4 regions of the Glutamicibacter sp. NPDC055354 genome follow, and region 4 is predicted to be linked to each of the others. Evidence: riboswitches for the same ligand, from Rfam matches in the RefSeq annotation. Region 4 holds a riboswitch; each other region holds the start of a gene.
What was found. A riboswitch is a leader RNA that binds a small molecule or an ion and turns the genes downstream of it on or off. The one in region 4 is predicted to bind thiamine pyrophosphate.
Positions count from the first base shown of each region.

Region 1 (3,765 bases), 180 kb from region 4:
AGCTTGCCCCAAGGGCGTTTTTCGTGCGCCGCAGGCTATTTACGGAGCAGGAGTTCCCACCGGGATCCCGTCCCCGAGATAGACCGTGCCGCCGCTTTCCAGGAACTGCCTGCTTTTCTGCGCCATCCCGGCCAGGGCGGCTTGCGCCTCGGCCGAGCCGTACTCGTCGCGGATATCCTGGGAGATGCGCATGGAGCAGAACTTCGGCCCGCACATGGAGCAGAAGTGGGCGGTCTTGGCCGGCTCGGCCGGCAAGGTCTCATCATGGAATTCCTGTGCGGTGACCGGGTCAAGGGACAACGCGAACTGGTCATTCCAGCGGAATTCGAAGCGCGCCTTGCTCAGCGCATCATCCCGCGCTGTGGCGCCCGGGTGGCCCTTGGCCAGATCGGCGGCGTGCGCAGCGATCTTGTAGGTGATCACCCCGGTCTTCACATCATCCCGGTTGGGCAGTCCCAGATGCTCCTTGGGAGTGACGTAGCAGAGCATCGCGGTCCCGTACCGTGCGATCTCCGTGGCGCCAATGGCGCTGGTGATGTGGTCGTAGCCCGGGGCGATGTCGGTGACCAGCGGGCCCAGGGTATAGAACGGCGCCCCATCGCACAGCTGCTGTTGGCGTTCCACATTCTCGCGCACCAGATGGAACGGGATATGCCCCGGGCCTTCGACCATCACCTGCACATCGTACTTCCAGGCGCGCTTGGTCAGCTCGGCCAGGGTGTCCAGCTCGGCGAACTGGGCGGCGTCGTTCGCATCTGCGATGGAACCCGGGCGCAGCCCGTCGCCCAGCGAGAAGGCCACGTCGTACTGCGCGAAGATCTCGCACAGCTGATCGAAGTGGGTGTAGAGGAAATTCTCCTGGTGGTGCGCCAAGCACCAGCCGGCCATGATGGACCCGCCACGCGAGACCATGCCGGTGACCCGGTTGGCAGTCAGCGGGATGTAGCGCAGCAGCACCCCGGCGTGGATGGTCATGTAGTCCACGCCCTGCTCGCACTGCTCAATGACGGTGTCGCGGAAGATCTCCCAGGTCAGTTCGTTGGCTTCGCCGTTGACCTTCTCCAACGCCTGGTAGATCGGCACGGTGCCGATGGGGACCGGGGAGTTGCGGATGATCCACTCGCGGGTGGTGTGGATGTCATCTCCGGTGGACAGGTCCATAACCGTGTCCGCGCCCCATTTGGCCGCCCACTGGAGCTTGGAGACTTCTTCTGCGATGGAGCTGGTCACCGCCGAGTTGCCGATATTCGCATTGATCTTGACCAGGAACGCCTTGCCGATGATCATCGGCTCGGATTCCGGGTGGTTGATGTTCGCCGGGATGATGGCTCGCCCGGCCGCGAGCTCGCTGCGCACCAGCTCGACATCGCATTCCTCGCGCAGGGCCACATAGCGCATTTCCGGGGTGATGATCCCGGCACGCGCATAGTGCATTTGCGTCACGCGGGCTCCGCCAACGGCCTGCAGCGGCGGGGCTGAGCGTCCGGCCCATTCCGCGCTGGCCGTGCCGCGGCGGACCGCTGAGCGTCCGTCGTCGTGCAGGTTGCGTTCGCGGCCTGCATAGGTTTCCACGTCCCCGCGTTCCAGGATCCACCGCTCGCGGAAGGGTTGCAGGCCTTGGGTGGGCTCGCTTCCCGGTCCGCTGGTGCGATATACAGCCAGCGGCTCGTTGGACTGTCCATTGGGGGAGTCTGCCAATTGGATCTGCGTGACGGGAACAGAAATTCCCGCAGATTCACGGTAGGCAAGGGTGTGGGCAGGGTGCTGTTCAATTTGTTCCACTGGGGAAACTCACTTCCTTCGCCGGCATTACCCGGACAGGTTCAACGGTCGCGGACGGCGATAGCCCGATCTCAGCCCTTGCCAGGGCACCCGTGTGGTCGCGAACAACTTAGCACGCTTGCGAGGGTTAAACGCAAACCCAGTGGTCAGGGCCTGACATCAAGGAAGTGGGAAGGGCCGGCTGTGGCGGGCCAAGATGCTTTTCATTGGCCGGAGACTCTTGCCGGGGGCACCTGGAATCCGGGGCGCAAGACGCAGCCGGTAGCCGGTGCTGCAGCTTGGGGTGTGCCCTGGGCCATGCTCGCAGTGGCTACACGGCATCTGCGGGATAAACGAAAAGAGAGGCAATCTGGAACCAGATTGCCTCTCTTATTTCGAGCCCCCTGCCGGAATCGATCCGGCGACCTCGTTCTTACCAAGAACGCGCTCTACCACTGAGCTAAGGGGGCAACAGGTAAATACTTTACACAGGTTTTTGAGGTTTGCAAAATCCGTCGGGAATTTGTTGCTGAGGTCACAATATTCCTACTCAAGACCGGAATGGGCGGCAAGGAGCTGTTGCCTTCCTGGCGGTTTCCAGCACCCCGGTTCGCGGCCTGGGATCCAACTGCCGGCCGCTGGAGCCGTGCCTGCGTGCCAGGGTGGATCGGGTGTTGCCCAAGTGCCGCTCGGTCACGGGTTCTGGAGCGGGAAAAGGTGGCAGCGTTCCGAAATTCCAAGCGGAGTAATTCGATGCTTGGCCACCGGGAAGAATCCGCGGGATTCTATCCTGCGCACCCGGGCAAATCCGCGATTGACCACGAGGAGCACTCCCGTGAGCATCGTCACCAGGGCACTTTTTGTCCCACCCTTCGTCCCCGGGGTGGCGAGTGAGGGGATAAATAGCCATTGACTAGTGGTTTTACAGAATTTTCCGGGTCTTTTCCGGGGTGATCCGCCGATTTTTCTTTGCCGGGAAATCCGTGTAGAGTATTTACTCGTTGCCCCCTTAGCTCAGTGGTAGAGCGCGTTCTTGGTAAGAACGAGGTCGCCGGATCGATTCCGGCAGGGGGCTCTGAGTGAGAAGCATTCTTGGCTTCTACTGGATTGCTTCTCACTTGTGGCGGCGTAGCTCAGCTGGTTAGAGCGCACGACTCATAATCGTGAGGTCCCGGGATCGAGTCCCGGCGCCGCTACCAAATCAAAGATCCTCGGCCTCGGCCGAGGATCTTTTTTGGTTTCCGGCCCCGAAGCAGCATTGTCCTTCGAGGGCATGAACGGCTAGTGATCCAAGTCCTTCTCCTGGTTCCCGTCCTTGGCTTGCTGAGCCAGCGACAGCAGCCCCTGGATCGCTGTCGTATCGAAATCCGCCTCTTGGCTCGGTGCCTGATTGGCATCATGGCCGTGGACTTCGGTATGCAAGCGCTGCATCTGCATGTCGAGTTTCGTCGCCATGGCCGCCGCGTCGGCAAGCTCTTGCACTAGATGTTCTGGAACTTCGCCCTCGTACTTGTAGAAGATCTTATGTTCCAGGCTTGCCCAGAAATCCTGGGCAATGGTACGGATCTGCAGCTCCACCACGACATCGACCGGGCCATCGGATAAGTAGACCGGGATCTGCACGATCGCATGGACACTTTTATAGCCGTTGGGCTTCGGGTTCTTGATGTAGTCCTTGATTTGGAGGACCTTCAGGTCATTCTGCGAGGTTAGCGTGTTCAGAACCTTGTAGATGTCCTTGACGAAACTGCAGGTAATGCGCACGCCGGCAATGTCGCTGATGTTCTCGCGAATGGCAGGCAGGGACGGGGAGATGTTCCGGCGGGAGACCTTGCGCATGATGCTCTCCGGAGTTTTCACCCGGGAAGTGACGTGCTCAATTGGATTGTAATTGTGCAAATACAAGAACTCTTCACGCAAGATCGAGACCTTGGTCAGCACCTCGTCCACCGCAAACTGGTACTCCATCATGAAACGCTGGAAATCATGGCGGAAAGCCTGCGT
Region 1 covers NZ_JBSHMB010000001.1:1,340,868-1,344,632, reverse strand. The annotation lists gene thiC (phosphomethylpyrimidine synthase ThiC) at 40-1,782, opposite strand; TPP riboswitch at 1,779-1,886, opposite strand; tRNA gene ACWICV_RS06275 (tRNA-Thr) at 2,160-2,231, opposite strand; tRNA gene ACWICV_RS06270 (tRNA-Thr) at 2,765-2,836, shown strand; tRNA gene ACWICV_RS06265 (tRNA-Met) at 2,884-2,960, shown strand; gene ACWICV_RS06260 (GTP pyrophosphokinase) at 3,043-3,765, opposite strand, start outside.
Region 1: another riboswitch for thiamine pyrophosphate. It lies ahead of thiC (phosphomethylpyrimidine synthase ThiC); the one in region 4 lies ahead of thiO (glycine oxidase ThiO).

Region 2 (3,765 bases), on a different contig from region 4:
CTGCGTTTGGTTGCGTTCGGTGGCGCACAGGCGTGGAACACCAGCTATCGACCGGGCCCGATCCCACTCGTTCTGGTGCGCATTGATCGCATTCTTTGCTTCAACCTCATGGGATTTGTCTGAGACCTGGCGCGTTTCAATGACCGAGCCCAATTCAGGTTCGGCTCTCGCTGAAGCACTCACTCCGGGGATCTGGGTTCTTCTGGTTTACCTCATCGGCTTGTTCACTTGGCCCAAGGAACTCCAGCCAGTGCGCACCGCTTCATTAGAGGCCCGCAGCCTGACAACTCCGTTTCCCAAGGCCCTAGGGGCTTTCGTTGGGCTTTTGCTGCTGATCGCGGTCGGCTCCCTGTGGCCGGCGTCCAAAGTCGAAGGGCTCGTTGGCGTTCCGGCCTCGGAATTCACGACCTTTGATTTTGACGGCATCTATTCATACACGTCGGAGGGTCCGTATGATGGGCGGTTGCCGGGCACACAGATGCTCCCGGTATTCATCGTGGCCCTGGCAGGGATCGTCGTGGCCGCGGCTGTGATTACCGTAGTTATCCTGAAAAAACCTGCCTTGGCCGGCATCTCGGTCGAAGACAACCAAGCGTTGCGCACGGTCTGGCTCAACCGCTTGATGCGCAATATCGGCATCGTCTTGCTGGCCTTCACCGTGTCGGTGGTCAATTACTCGCAGGCTAATTCGCCGGATGGACAGTACGAGTTCGTTAGCTATGGCGCCCTTGCGGTAGCCCTCACGTTGCTCTTCTGGGGACCGCGCTCTACATTCTCAGCTCAATCCACCACCAGGGAACGGACCGCCTTCTCGCGTTTGCGTGATCAACTATTCACCTTGCAATACGTAACTGCAGCACTCACCTTACTCAGCGTTGCAATCGGCTGGTCATTCTTGCCACTGGATGACGAGCTCCAGATGCCTACCAATGAGCGAACTACGTGGATCTTAATGATCTTTGCCGGTGCGGCTTTGATCTATGCCGTTCTCAATGCGCTTTATCTCAGCTACGTCAGCACGGTGGCCCGGCAGGCGTCTGCAGCAACCAAGTACCACGCACCCTTGCCCTTGTGGTCCTACATCGCCGCTGGCTTGCTGTTTGCCACCAGCACCTATTTTCTGCTCGATCCGCCACTGGACTATTTGTGGGGCTTCGCACCTCCAGGCAAGACAATGGTTGCAGGCTTGATCCTGCTGTTGCTGGCAACCCATCTTGGATTCGTCTGGTTCTCCCGCCGGGCGATTATTCCCTGGGCTGTCTCGTCGGCCGAAGAAATCTGGTACCGCAAGGTCCTGGAACTGCGTTCAATGCGTGTTATCACCAGTGCAGTGGTAGCCATGCTGCTCATTGGCTACGGATTCCCGGCCGGGCTGGGACTCTTTGCATTGCTTATCTTCGTTGTCCCAGCAGTCATTTTCCTAGAGCGCCCCGGTAGCGCCTTCGTGCGGGAACATCAGCCGGCAGCTACTTCATGAGCACGCAGATCAGTGTTGACCTCCAAGCAGCTACCCCGCCCTATGAGCAGATCCGCTCGCAGATTGCTTCACTGATCTCCTTGGGAGATCTGCCCTCGGGGAGCAAGCTGCCTACTGTGCGTGCGCTGGCCACGGACCTCGGCGTCGCTGCCGGTACAGTGGCGCGCGCCTACAAGGAGCTGGAAGCCGAAGAGCTGATCACCTCCCGGCGCCGTGCCGGCACAGTGGTCAACGAGCGGCCGCAGCCGGTGGATACCAGTGAAGATCTCCTGGCCGCCGTGGATCACCTCTGGGCGTTGGCGGCCGCGCAGAAGGTGGATGCGGCCACGCTCAAGGCCTTGGTGGCGCGGCGCGAGCGTAAGTAACTTGTCCTCGGAACCGGTTGTGCGTACGCTCTATGGCAGTGACACGGGGTGTCGGATCAACCGACTGAGATAAGACCCGTAGAACCTGATCTAGTTCACGCTAGCGGAGGGATGTCGCATGGCTTTGCATGCAGTTGCCCAAAAATACCGGCAACAATCACCTTTGGTTTTTTGCCTGACCAATACCGTCGTATCCAATTTCACCGCCAATGTCCTGCTGGCATCCGGGGCTTCCCCGGCCATGACGGATCTGCCCGGAGAGACCGGCCCATTCGCGCAGGCAGCTTCAGCCGTATTGGTGAATTTGGGAACTCCAAGCACTGAACAGCTGACCGCCATGGAAGAAGCTGTGCAGTCGGCGAGCGCTGCAGGCACCCCCTGGGTCCTGGATCCAGTGGCAGTGGGAGCGCTTCCGGTGCGCACGGAGTTTGCCCGGCGCATTGTCCGGCAACGCCCGACCCTGATTCGCGGCAACGCCTCGGAAATCCTGGCCCTGGCCGGCCGGCAATCTGCTTCGCGCGGTGTCGATGCCTTGGATGAGGTTTCTGCCGCCTTGGCGGCGGGACGCGAACTGGCCACGGAAAACGACTGCGTAGTGGCCATTTCCGGCCAGGCTGACGCCATCATCGACGCCACGCGTACCGTCTTGGTGCATACCAACGGAATTGGCTTGACCCGGATGACAGGTGGCGGCTGCGCCTTGGGCGCGGTCTGCGCCGGAATGGTTGCGGTCCACGATGACCCGTTCGAGGCCACCATCGCAGCCCACGGTTTCTATGGCCTGGCCGCGGAAAAGGCCCTGGCTGGCAGCTCCGGTCCGGGCAGCTTCGCAGTTGCCTTCCTTGATGCGCTGTCGGCTGCCGATCCCGGGGAACTGAAAACTTTGAAGTACGAGGAATTGAACCATGCATAATTACGGCGCTTATCTAGTAGCCAACACTGCCAGCTGCACCCCACGCAGCACCCTGGAAGTTATCGAGGGCGCCGTCGCCGGAGGGATCGGGTGGATCCAGCTGCGCGCCAAGGATGAAAGCGCCCGGGAATTCTTCGAGCTGGCCTGCGCGGCTGCCAAGCTCACCGAGGGCAAAGCCCAGTTGCTGATCAATGACCGCATTGACGTCTACCTCGCGGCACGGGCTGCTGGCGCAGCAGTGAACGGCATCCATATCGGGCAAAAAGATGTGCCGGTACAGCTGGCTCGCCAGATCATTGGCGAGGGCATCATCGGCTTGAGTGCTTCCAGCGATGAGCAATTGGCCCAGGCGAACAAGGACGCCTCGGTGATCGACTACCTCGGTGTAGGAGCCATCCGCGCCACTCCGACGAAAAAAGACCATCCTGTTCCCCTGGGGCTGGACGGCTTTGCGCGAGCCGCTGCCTTGGCCAAGCTGCCCTGCGTAGCGATCGGCGCAATTACCCAAGACGATGCCGCCGCGATCCGCGCCGGCGGCGGCGCAGGCCTGGCCGTGGTCCGCGCCATCTGCAACGCCGAAGATCCGCAACTTGCCAGCGCGCAGCTGGTCGCAGCCTGGGAGGCCTCGAAATGAACATCCTATCCATCGCAGGCTCCGATCCTTCCGGCGGCGCCGGAATCCAAGCGGATCTGAAGGCCATTGCCGCCAACGGCGGCTACGGAATGTGCGTGATCACCGCTTTGACTGCGCAAAACACCCATGGGGTATCCGGAGTTCAGGCGATCAGTGGCGATTTCGTCCTCGCGCAGCTCGAAGCCGTGAGCACAGATATCCGCATCGATGCGATCAAGATCGGGATGCTGGCCAACGCCGAGGTGATCCGCGCAGTCACCCGCTGGCTGGAAACTGTTGACGCCCCCGTCGTGCTGGACCCGGTCATGGTGGCGACCAGCGGGGATCGCCTGCTCGACGACGAATCCGCCCTTGATTCGCTGCTGGATCGCGCCAC
Region 2 covers NZ_JBSHMB010000003.1:333,576-337,340, reverse strand. The annotation lists gene ACWICV_RS14860 (hypothetical protein) at 1-153, opposite strand, end outside; gene ACWICV_RS14855 (hypothetical protein) at 140-1,477, shown strand; gene ACWICV_RS14850 (GntR family transcriptional regulator) at 1,474-1,842, shown strand; TPP riboswitch at 1,877-1,971, shown strand; gene thiM (hydroxyethylthiazole kinase) at 1,961-2,755, shown strand; gene thiE (thiamine phosphate synthase) at 2,748-3,389, shown strand; gene thiD (bifunctional hydroxymethylpyrimidine kinase/phosphomethylpyrimidine kinase) at 3,386-3,765, shown strand, end outside.
Region 2: another riboswitch for thiamine pyrophosphate. It lies ahead of thiM (hydroxyethylthiazole kinase); the one in region 4 lies ahead of thiO (glycine oxidase ThiO).

Region 3 (3,765 bases), 340 kb from region 4:
GGACCTGGTGGCCGAAGCGACGCAGGTCGCCGACGAGACGTTGGCCGGCGGCGCGCAGAACCCCCGCTTGGGGTTGAAACTGGCCAAGCAGCTGGAAGCCGACTCCTTGCCGTGGGGCATGCGCTACGCCACCGGTTCGCTGGTGCTTGCGGGCATCGCCCTGACCGTCTTTGCCGGGCCGATCTTCGAATTCTGCGAGCGGGTGGCTGCGGAACTGATCGCCCGCGAACCGTATATCAGCTCGATCTTGCCATTCTGATTGGAGGGATGATGCCGAACAAGAACTTTGAACCGCGTGACCAGCGCATTGACGATGCGCTGGATACCTCCGGCGTGCGCCACCGCGCGACACTCAAGCAGGAATGGCCGCTGCTTCTGCTGCTGCTCTTCGTCTGGGGTGCTCTCTGGCAGGACTTCTCCCTGGGGAACATGGTCTTCGGCGTGATCATCGCGCTGCTGATCGTGAACCTGTTCCCGCTGCCGCCGGTGGTCCTTTCGGGCCGGATCAATGCCTGGTACTGCCTGAAGCTGTTCATCTGGTTCCTCGGACAGGTCTTCGCGGCCAGCGTCCACGTGGCCTGGCTGGCGCTGGTCCGCGGGAAGCGCACCCGCAGCGCGGTCATTGCGGTCCCGCTGCGCACCGACTCGGACCTGATCGTGATGACCGTGGGCCACGTGCTCACGCTGATCCCGGGCTCCTTCGTGATCGACGTGGACCGCAGCTCGTCGACGCTGTACCTGCACTACATCGACATCGAGTCGCCTGCGGACGTGGAGAAGGCGCGTTCCGGCATCCGGGACATCGAACGCCGGCTGATCATGGCTATCGGCAGCCGAGACGAGTACGAAGCGATCAAGAGCGAATGCGGACCGAACTTTGATGCGAGGAAGGGGTAACATGCTGGATATCGTCATTTGGATCTGCGGCATCATGCTCGGGCTCGGTGCTGTCGCCTGCCTGGTCCGTGTTGCCAAGGGGCCGTCAATCCTTGACCGGGTGCTGGCCCTGGACGTGATGCTGCTGATCATCTCCGCCGCGCTGTGCCTGGAAATGGTGCTGCACAAGCACACCGACTACTTGCTGTTCGTCGTGGCCGCCTGCATGCTCGGGTTCATCGGTTCGGTGACCGTCTCGCGCTTCGTTTCGGATCAGAGGAACGCCTAATGGAAATCTTCCTTGATGTCCTCGTTGCCGTCCTGCTGATCCTTGGCTGCCTGATGTCATTGATCGCAGGCATCGGCTTGCTGACCTTCCCGGACATGCTCACCCGCATGCATGCAGCGACCAAACCGCAGGTACTCGGCTTCCTGCTGATTTTCGCTGGACTGGCCATTTACCTGCGCAGCTGGGCTGTGGTGCCGGTACTCGTGCTGGCCTGGGGAATGCAGCTATTGACCGCACCGGTTTCGGCCCACATGATTGGCCGTTCCGGCTACCGGACCAAGCACGCTGCCAAGGAAACCCTGTTCTCCGATGAGCTGAGCCACGTGGTCAACAAGGTCAACGGAACACCGCCGACCGGAACCACCCCGGTTTCCAAGACCGGATCGCCAGACGAACAAGATTGAGAAAAAGCGGGAGCCGCCCCTCTGGGCGGCTCCCGCTTTTGGCTCAACGCCGAAGCTTACTTGGTGAACTTGGCAACAACCTTGTTGGCGCTGCGATCAGCCACGGTCTGCAGGATTGCTGCGACCAGGGCCGAAACGACTGCGAAGCCCAAGGCACGGCGGAAAGAAGCTTCCGCTGCTTCCTCAGTGCCCTTGCGTGGTGCTTTGCTGCCGGTTGCCTTCAACCAAAGGAAATCAACCAGCTTGCCGCCGAGCATGCCAGCGCCAACGGTGATACCGGTAGTGGCAAGTTTCTGCACTTTATCCATTTTTTCCTCGCGATCAAGCTCTTGACATATCGTTCCTCTGCCCAGCATACCTGCGGTATGGTGGGGGAGCAGTAATTATTCCGACAGGGGAGCGTCAGACTTTTAAAAAAAGTCGCAAGACGCTGAGAGTGCGATAGATCGCAGACCCTCGAACCTGCCCCGGCTAGTACCGGCGAAGGAAGTCGAGCATCTCGGATGCGGATAGGCGCGGCAGTATGCCCTCATTCCGTCCATCTCCCCTCCTTTCCACAGGAGGACCAGCAATGAACGAAACAGTTTCGAAGCAGCGTACCGGCTGGCGTGTAGTTGATATCGTCGTCGCCTCGGTGATCGCCGTCGCTTCAGGGGTTATTTTCTGGGCGTGGAGTGCCGGCTATGGCCTGTTCTCACTCGCCTTTGCGGCTTTCCCGCCAGCCACCGCGCTGCTCACCGGCATGTGGCTCTTCCCGGCGGTGCTCGGCGCACTGATCATCCGCAAGCCAGGCGCCGCAATCTACTGCGAGCTGCTGGCCGCCGTAGTTGAAGCGCTGCTGGGCTCGCACTACGGCTTGACCGTACTGATCTCCGGCCTGGTCCAGGGCCTGGGTGCAGAGCTGGTCTTCGCAGCATTCCGCTACCGCAAGTGGAACCTGGGCGTGGCGCTGCTGGCCGGCTTGTTCGCTGGCTTGTTCGCCGGCATTTCCGAGGCCTACATCCTGGCCTACTATGTTGAGTACACCGCCGGAATGAAGATCTTCCACGTGATCGCCACCGGTATTTCCGGCGTAGTCGTCGCAGGGCTGCTGTCCTGGTTGGCCACGCGTGGACTGGCGAAGACCGGTGCATTGAGCGCCCTGCCGAGCCGGCGTGCGCACCTGGAAAGCGCAAAATGAGTTCCTTTGCCAATTCCGGCGCAGCCTCGCTGACCCAGCGCGGTGCCGCCATCACCGCAACGGGGTTCGGCTGGCAGCACTCCGAGAGGAAGAATCCTGCCATCTCGGGACTGGACCTTGTGATCCACGCCGGTGAGAAGGTGCTGCTGGTCGGTCCATCGGGCGCCGGCAAGTCAACCTTGCTGCACGCGATGGCCGGGTTGCTGGATGCGGATGAGGGCGATCAAGTCGCTGGCCGGCTGCTCATAGATGGCAGCGATGCCTTCATCCGGAGCCACCCGGTGGGCTTGATGCAGCAAGACCCGGAAACCCAGGTAGTGCAAAGCAGGGTCGCCGATGATGTGGCCTTTGGCGCGGAGAACCTCGGAATGGATCCCGAACTGATCCGCCAGCGGATCCCCGAAGTGCTGGACGCTGTGGGTCTGGGTGCGCTGTCCTTCGAGCACCGCACCCAGCAACTTTCCGGCGGACAGAAACAGCGGTTGGCCTTGGCCGGCATTCTGGCCATGGAACCCAGCGTCATGCTGCTCGATGAACCGACTGCCAATGTGGACCCGCAGAGCATTGAGCTCTTGCGCGATGCGGTGCTGAACGCCGCCCGGCTTTCCGGTGCCACGCTGGTCGTCGTGGAACACCGGATTGAAGCCTGGGCGCAGCATGTGGACCGGGTTATCGTGCTGCAGCCCGGTGGGGGAGTCGCGCACGATCTGGACCCGCAGCAGCTGTACACCGATGAAACGGTGCGCGAGGAGCTGGCTGCTGCCGGGCTGTGGATTCCAGGCTACTTCCCGCAGGTGGCCCGGGCAACGAACGGTGCCGGTGCCATGCTGCTGGAAGCGCAGCAGCTGGTATCCGCCCGCACCGCCACGGCACCGCGCACCCAAGCGGTGGACGTGAAAGTGCAAGCGGGCACCGCGACGGTGATTCGCGGCGAGAATGGCGCTGGAAAGTCGACGCTGGCCTTGACCTTGGGCGGATTGCTCGTCCCGGCCGACGGCGGGTTGGCGGCCACCGCG
Region 3 covers NZ_JBSHMB010000001.1:1,491,807-1,495,571, reverse strand. The annotation lists gene ACWICV_RS07000 (Na+/H+ antiporter subunit D) at 1-259, shown strand, start outside; gene ACWICV_RS06995 (Na+/H+ antiporter subunit E) at 268-897, shown strand; gene ACWICV_RS06990 (monovalent cation/H+ antiporter complex subunit F) at 899-1,165, shown strand; gene mnhG (monovalent cation/H(+) antiporter subunit G) at 1,165-1,569, shown strand; gene ACWICV_RS06980 (DUF4235 domain-containing protein) at 1,626-1,877, opposite strand; TPP riboswitch at 1,953-2,075, shown strand; gene ACWICV_RS06975 (ECF transporter S component) at 2,141-2,749, shown strand; gene ACWICV_RS06970 (ATP-binding cassette domain-containing protein) at 2,746-3,765, shown strand, end outside.
Region 3: another riboswitch for thiamine pyrophosphate. It lies ahead of ACWICV_RS06975 (ECF transporter S component); the one in region 4 lies ahead of thiO (glycine oxidase ThiO).

Region 4 (3,765 bases):
GGCAATGGGACTGCCCAGGCCCCCGGCTCCGATAACCAGCACCTTGGCGTTGGCGATGCGGCGTTGCCCTTCTTCTCCCACCCCGGGCAAGGACAAGTGCCGGGAATAGCGCGCCAGCTCTTCCGGTTCCAGCTCCGCGCCGGGTGCTACCAAGGCTTCCCGGCTCACGAGAAGTCACCGACCAGGGTTTGCATCATGCCTTCGGCCGGCGAGGAGGCCAGTGCGGTATCGCGGCGCGGGATCCGGCCAGCGAGCCGCGCGGCGCGCCCGGCACGCACGGCATCCTTCATGGCCCTGGCCATGAGCGGCGCGTTGTGCGCCCGGGTCACCGCGCTGGCCAGCAGCACCGCGTCGCAGCCGAGCTCCATGGCCAGGGCCGCATCCGAGGCGGTGCCCACCCCGGCGTCAAGGATCACCGGTACCTGCGCGCGCGAGACGATGGTGGAAATATTGTGCGGATTCAGGATCCCCAGGCCCGAGCCGATCGGTGCTCCGGCCGGCATGATTGCCGCAACCCCGGCGTCCTGCAGGCGCTGGGCAAGTGCCGGATCATCATTGGTGTAGGCGAAAACCTGGAACCCGTCGGCCACTAGTTGCTCGGTGGCCGCATGCAGTTCCAGCGGGTCCGGCAGCAGCGTGTGCTCATCGGCAATGACTTCGAGCTTGATCCAATTGGTTTCCAGAGCTTCACGGGCCAGGTGCGCGGTGAGGATCGCATCGCGGGCGGTGAAGCATCCAGCGGTGTTGGGCAGCGCAATCACGTTGTTGCGCTGCAGCAGTTCATACACGTTGCCTGCGCCGGCCGCCGAAAAGTGGCGGATGGCCACGGTGGTCAGCTCCGTTCCGGAGGCCTGCAGCGCGCTTTCCAGGGTGGTCAGCGAACTCGCTCCCCCGGTGCCGAGGATCAGGCGCGAGGACAAGGAGCGTCCGGCGATTTGGAATGGGTCGCTGTGGATGTCCAGCTCGGTGATGTTGCGCGTTTCCATGCCTAGCCTCCCTGGGCCGCGGTAACGAGTTCAATGCTGTGCCCTTCGGCCAGCAGGTAGCTATTCCAGGCGCTGCGTGGAACGACAGCGCCATTGACGGCGGCGGCAACTCCGAGCTTGCTGCCGTCAGCGGCCACCGAGTTGGCGTCCAGTTCCTTGCCGATTTGCGTGCTGATGAATTCGCGAAGGGTGGTTCCTTCGTCCAGGTTCAGTTGCCGTGAATTGAAATTGATGCCGATGCTTGTCATGGTTGCTGCTCCGTTCGGTGAGCGGTCTAGGTTGCGTTGGCAAAGCGGTGGGGATCCACAGCCTGGTGCAAGGGGTGGGATTGGTGGCCGTGGGCGAGATCCGCAGTGAGCGTTGCGCCCAGCGGAGCCAGCAGCACGCCGTGCCGGGAGTACCCGGTGCAGAGCAGCAGCCCTGGATCAAGGCGTCCAAGCAGCGGCCGGTCATCTGGCGTGGCGGGACGTGCCCGGGCCGTTGCCTCGTTCAGCGTGCAGTCGCTGATGCCGGGGACAAGCTTTCTCGCGTTGTCCAGCAGCAGGTGCATCGCGCCAATGTTCACCGCTTGTTGCCGGTCTTCACGGACACTGGCGCCAAGGACGAGGCTGCCGTCCCTTCTCGGCACTAGATACACCTGTTCCCGGTGCACGATGCCGCGGATGGTGCGGGTGATGAGCGGCGGGCCTGCTGGTCCCTGGATCCGGAGGATGTCTCCGTAGACCGGACGCAGCGGAAGTTCGTTCAAGCCATCGAGGGTGCCAAGACCGGTGGCCACGATGGTCTGCTCCGCTTCGAAGATTCGGCCCGATGCGGTGCACACAGCGGTGGTCCGCTTCCCGTCGGTCACCAGTGCCTGCGCCCGTTCCTCGACCAGGTGCGGACGCAGATGCTCCAACAGGATCTTGACGATGGATCGAGGGTCGACCTGGTGGTCATCTTGGCACAGGACCGCGCCAGCAATATTGGCGGCCAAGGCTGGTTCGAGCTTGCGGGCTTGGCTGGGCAGCAGCTTTTGCGCTGACAGGCCGAGGGATATCTGCAGTTCGGCCAGCTCGTGCAGGGCTTCGCGGTCCGCAGGCTCTGCGGCGACAACGAGCGTGGAGTTCTGCAAGTAGTCCGGGCGTTGCCCGGTGGCCGATTCGATGCGCTCGATGAACTGCGGATAGGCGGCATTCGAGGCGGCAAGCAGCTGGTGCAACGGGCCATTGCCCCAGACCGTTTCAGCTGCCGGGGCCAGCATTCCTGCTGCCGCGTAGCTTGCACCTTGGCCGGGTGCCGGATCGATGAGGGTGACGGTGTGTGCGCGTGAATCCAGCTCGAACGCGACGGCCAGGCCGATTATCCCGGCGCCAACAATGTTGACATGCACAAGGGCACGCTTCCTTCCTACGGCGGCATGACCCGCATCAGGTGTAGCGGTCGGCTCGGTGCCCTCTCAGCCTGGTCGATTCAGGCTCCCGCGGATTACAGCGATTATAAGCATGATGCAGCTCATAAAGTCGAACTTCACTGAACGCAGTTCCGTCATCTTCTGTGATGTACTTGCTGACATGGCATTCCATGACTTCCCTATCGAGCTTTCCCAAGGTTCTGCGCTATCCAGCACCATCATCTCGTTGGAGCAAGAACTCTTGGAATCTAGCCAACGCCATAGCCAGGAGCAATTGCAGCGGCGCTTGCATCCTCGGTTCGCCGAGGTGGGAGCCAGAGGGCGAGTCTATGATCGCGAGGCCATCATTGCCCAGCTGGCCCAGGAGCCGGCACGGGCTGCCGGGGCGTTGAAAGTCGAAAGCCCGGTGGCTCTCCAGCTTTCAGACCAGCTGGTGCTGCTGCGCTGGAAGCTGCTCTCCGGTTCCCCCAGCGAACGCAGTTCACTGTGGATCCATGAGCAGGGCCGCTGGCAGCTGCTCTTCCACCAGGGCACGGTCGCCGCTCATCCGCAGCCATCTGCAGGACCGAAGGAAACCGTGCATGCCGACGGTGAATTCACGGTGCGCCGGCTGCGCCTTTCGGATGCCGAAGCGGTCTTCGAGGCATTCTCCTCGAACCCCGACATGCTGCGCCAAGGCGACGCCGATTCCCCGCAAAAGGCTGAGTCGTATGTGCGCGCACTGCTGGAGGCCGGGGAACGCCAGCAGGCGATGGCCGTCGCATATCGGGATCGGCTGGTGGGACTGGTGTGCGGTACGGTCGACCCGGCCAATCGGAACGCGTGGATTTGGTATTGGATGAACCAGAATTACCGGGGCCGGTCGCTGGCCACCCGCGCCGTGGCAACCTTGGTGGATTACCTGTTCGACGAGCTGGGACTGTACCGCTTGGAGCTGGGCTTGCGGGCAAATAATCCCGGGTCGAAGCATGTGGCAGAAAGCAACGGCTTCCTGCACGAAGGTGTCGAGCGGGGCAAATTCCTGGTTGCCGGAGAACGCATCGATGTGCACACCTACGCGCGGTTGCGTACCGATGGCGGCTCTGCGGTCATGCCCTTGCCGTGGGGCACGCAGCAGTAGCTTGGCGGGCATCAAAAAAGTCGCGGAATCCGGTTTTGGATTCCGCGACTTCTTATCTGTCCCTCAGGTTTTGTGATGCGTGGTTAGATGCCTGGGTTCGATGCCGGTGGCGTCGAGTCCGGGCCATTGGTGGCCTGTTGGGCCTCCATCTTTTTCAGCGTGCGGGCCGCAGCATCACGACCGCCGAGGCCAAAGGCCAGAGCCGCTGCCAATGCTGCGCCAATGACGATTGCGCCGAAGGCCATGTTGATGATCGAATCGGCGAT
Region 4 covers NZ_JBSHMB010000001.1:1,156,567-1,160,331, forward strand. The annotation lists gene moeB (molybdopterin-synthase adenylyltransferase MoeB) at 1-168, opposite strand, end outside; gene ACWICV_RS05305 (thiazole synthase) at 165-986, opposite strand; gene thiS (sulfur carrier protein ThiS) at 989-1,234, opposite strand; gene thiO (glycine oxidase ThiO) at 1,261-2,358, opposite strand; TPP riboswitch at 2,356-2,460, opposite strand; gene ACWICV_RS05320 (GNAT family N-acetyltransferase) at 2,540-3,499, shown strand; gene ACWICV_RS05325 (mechanosensitive ion channel) at 3,583-3,765, opposite strand, start outside.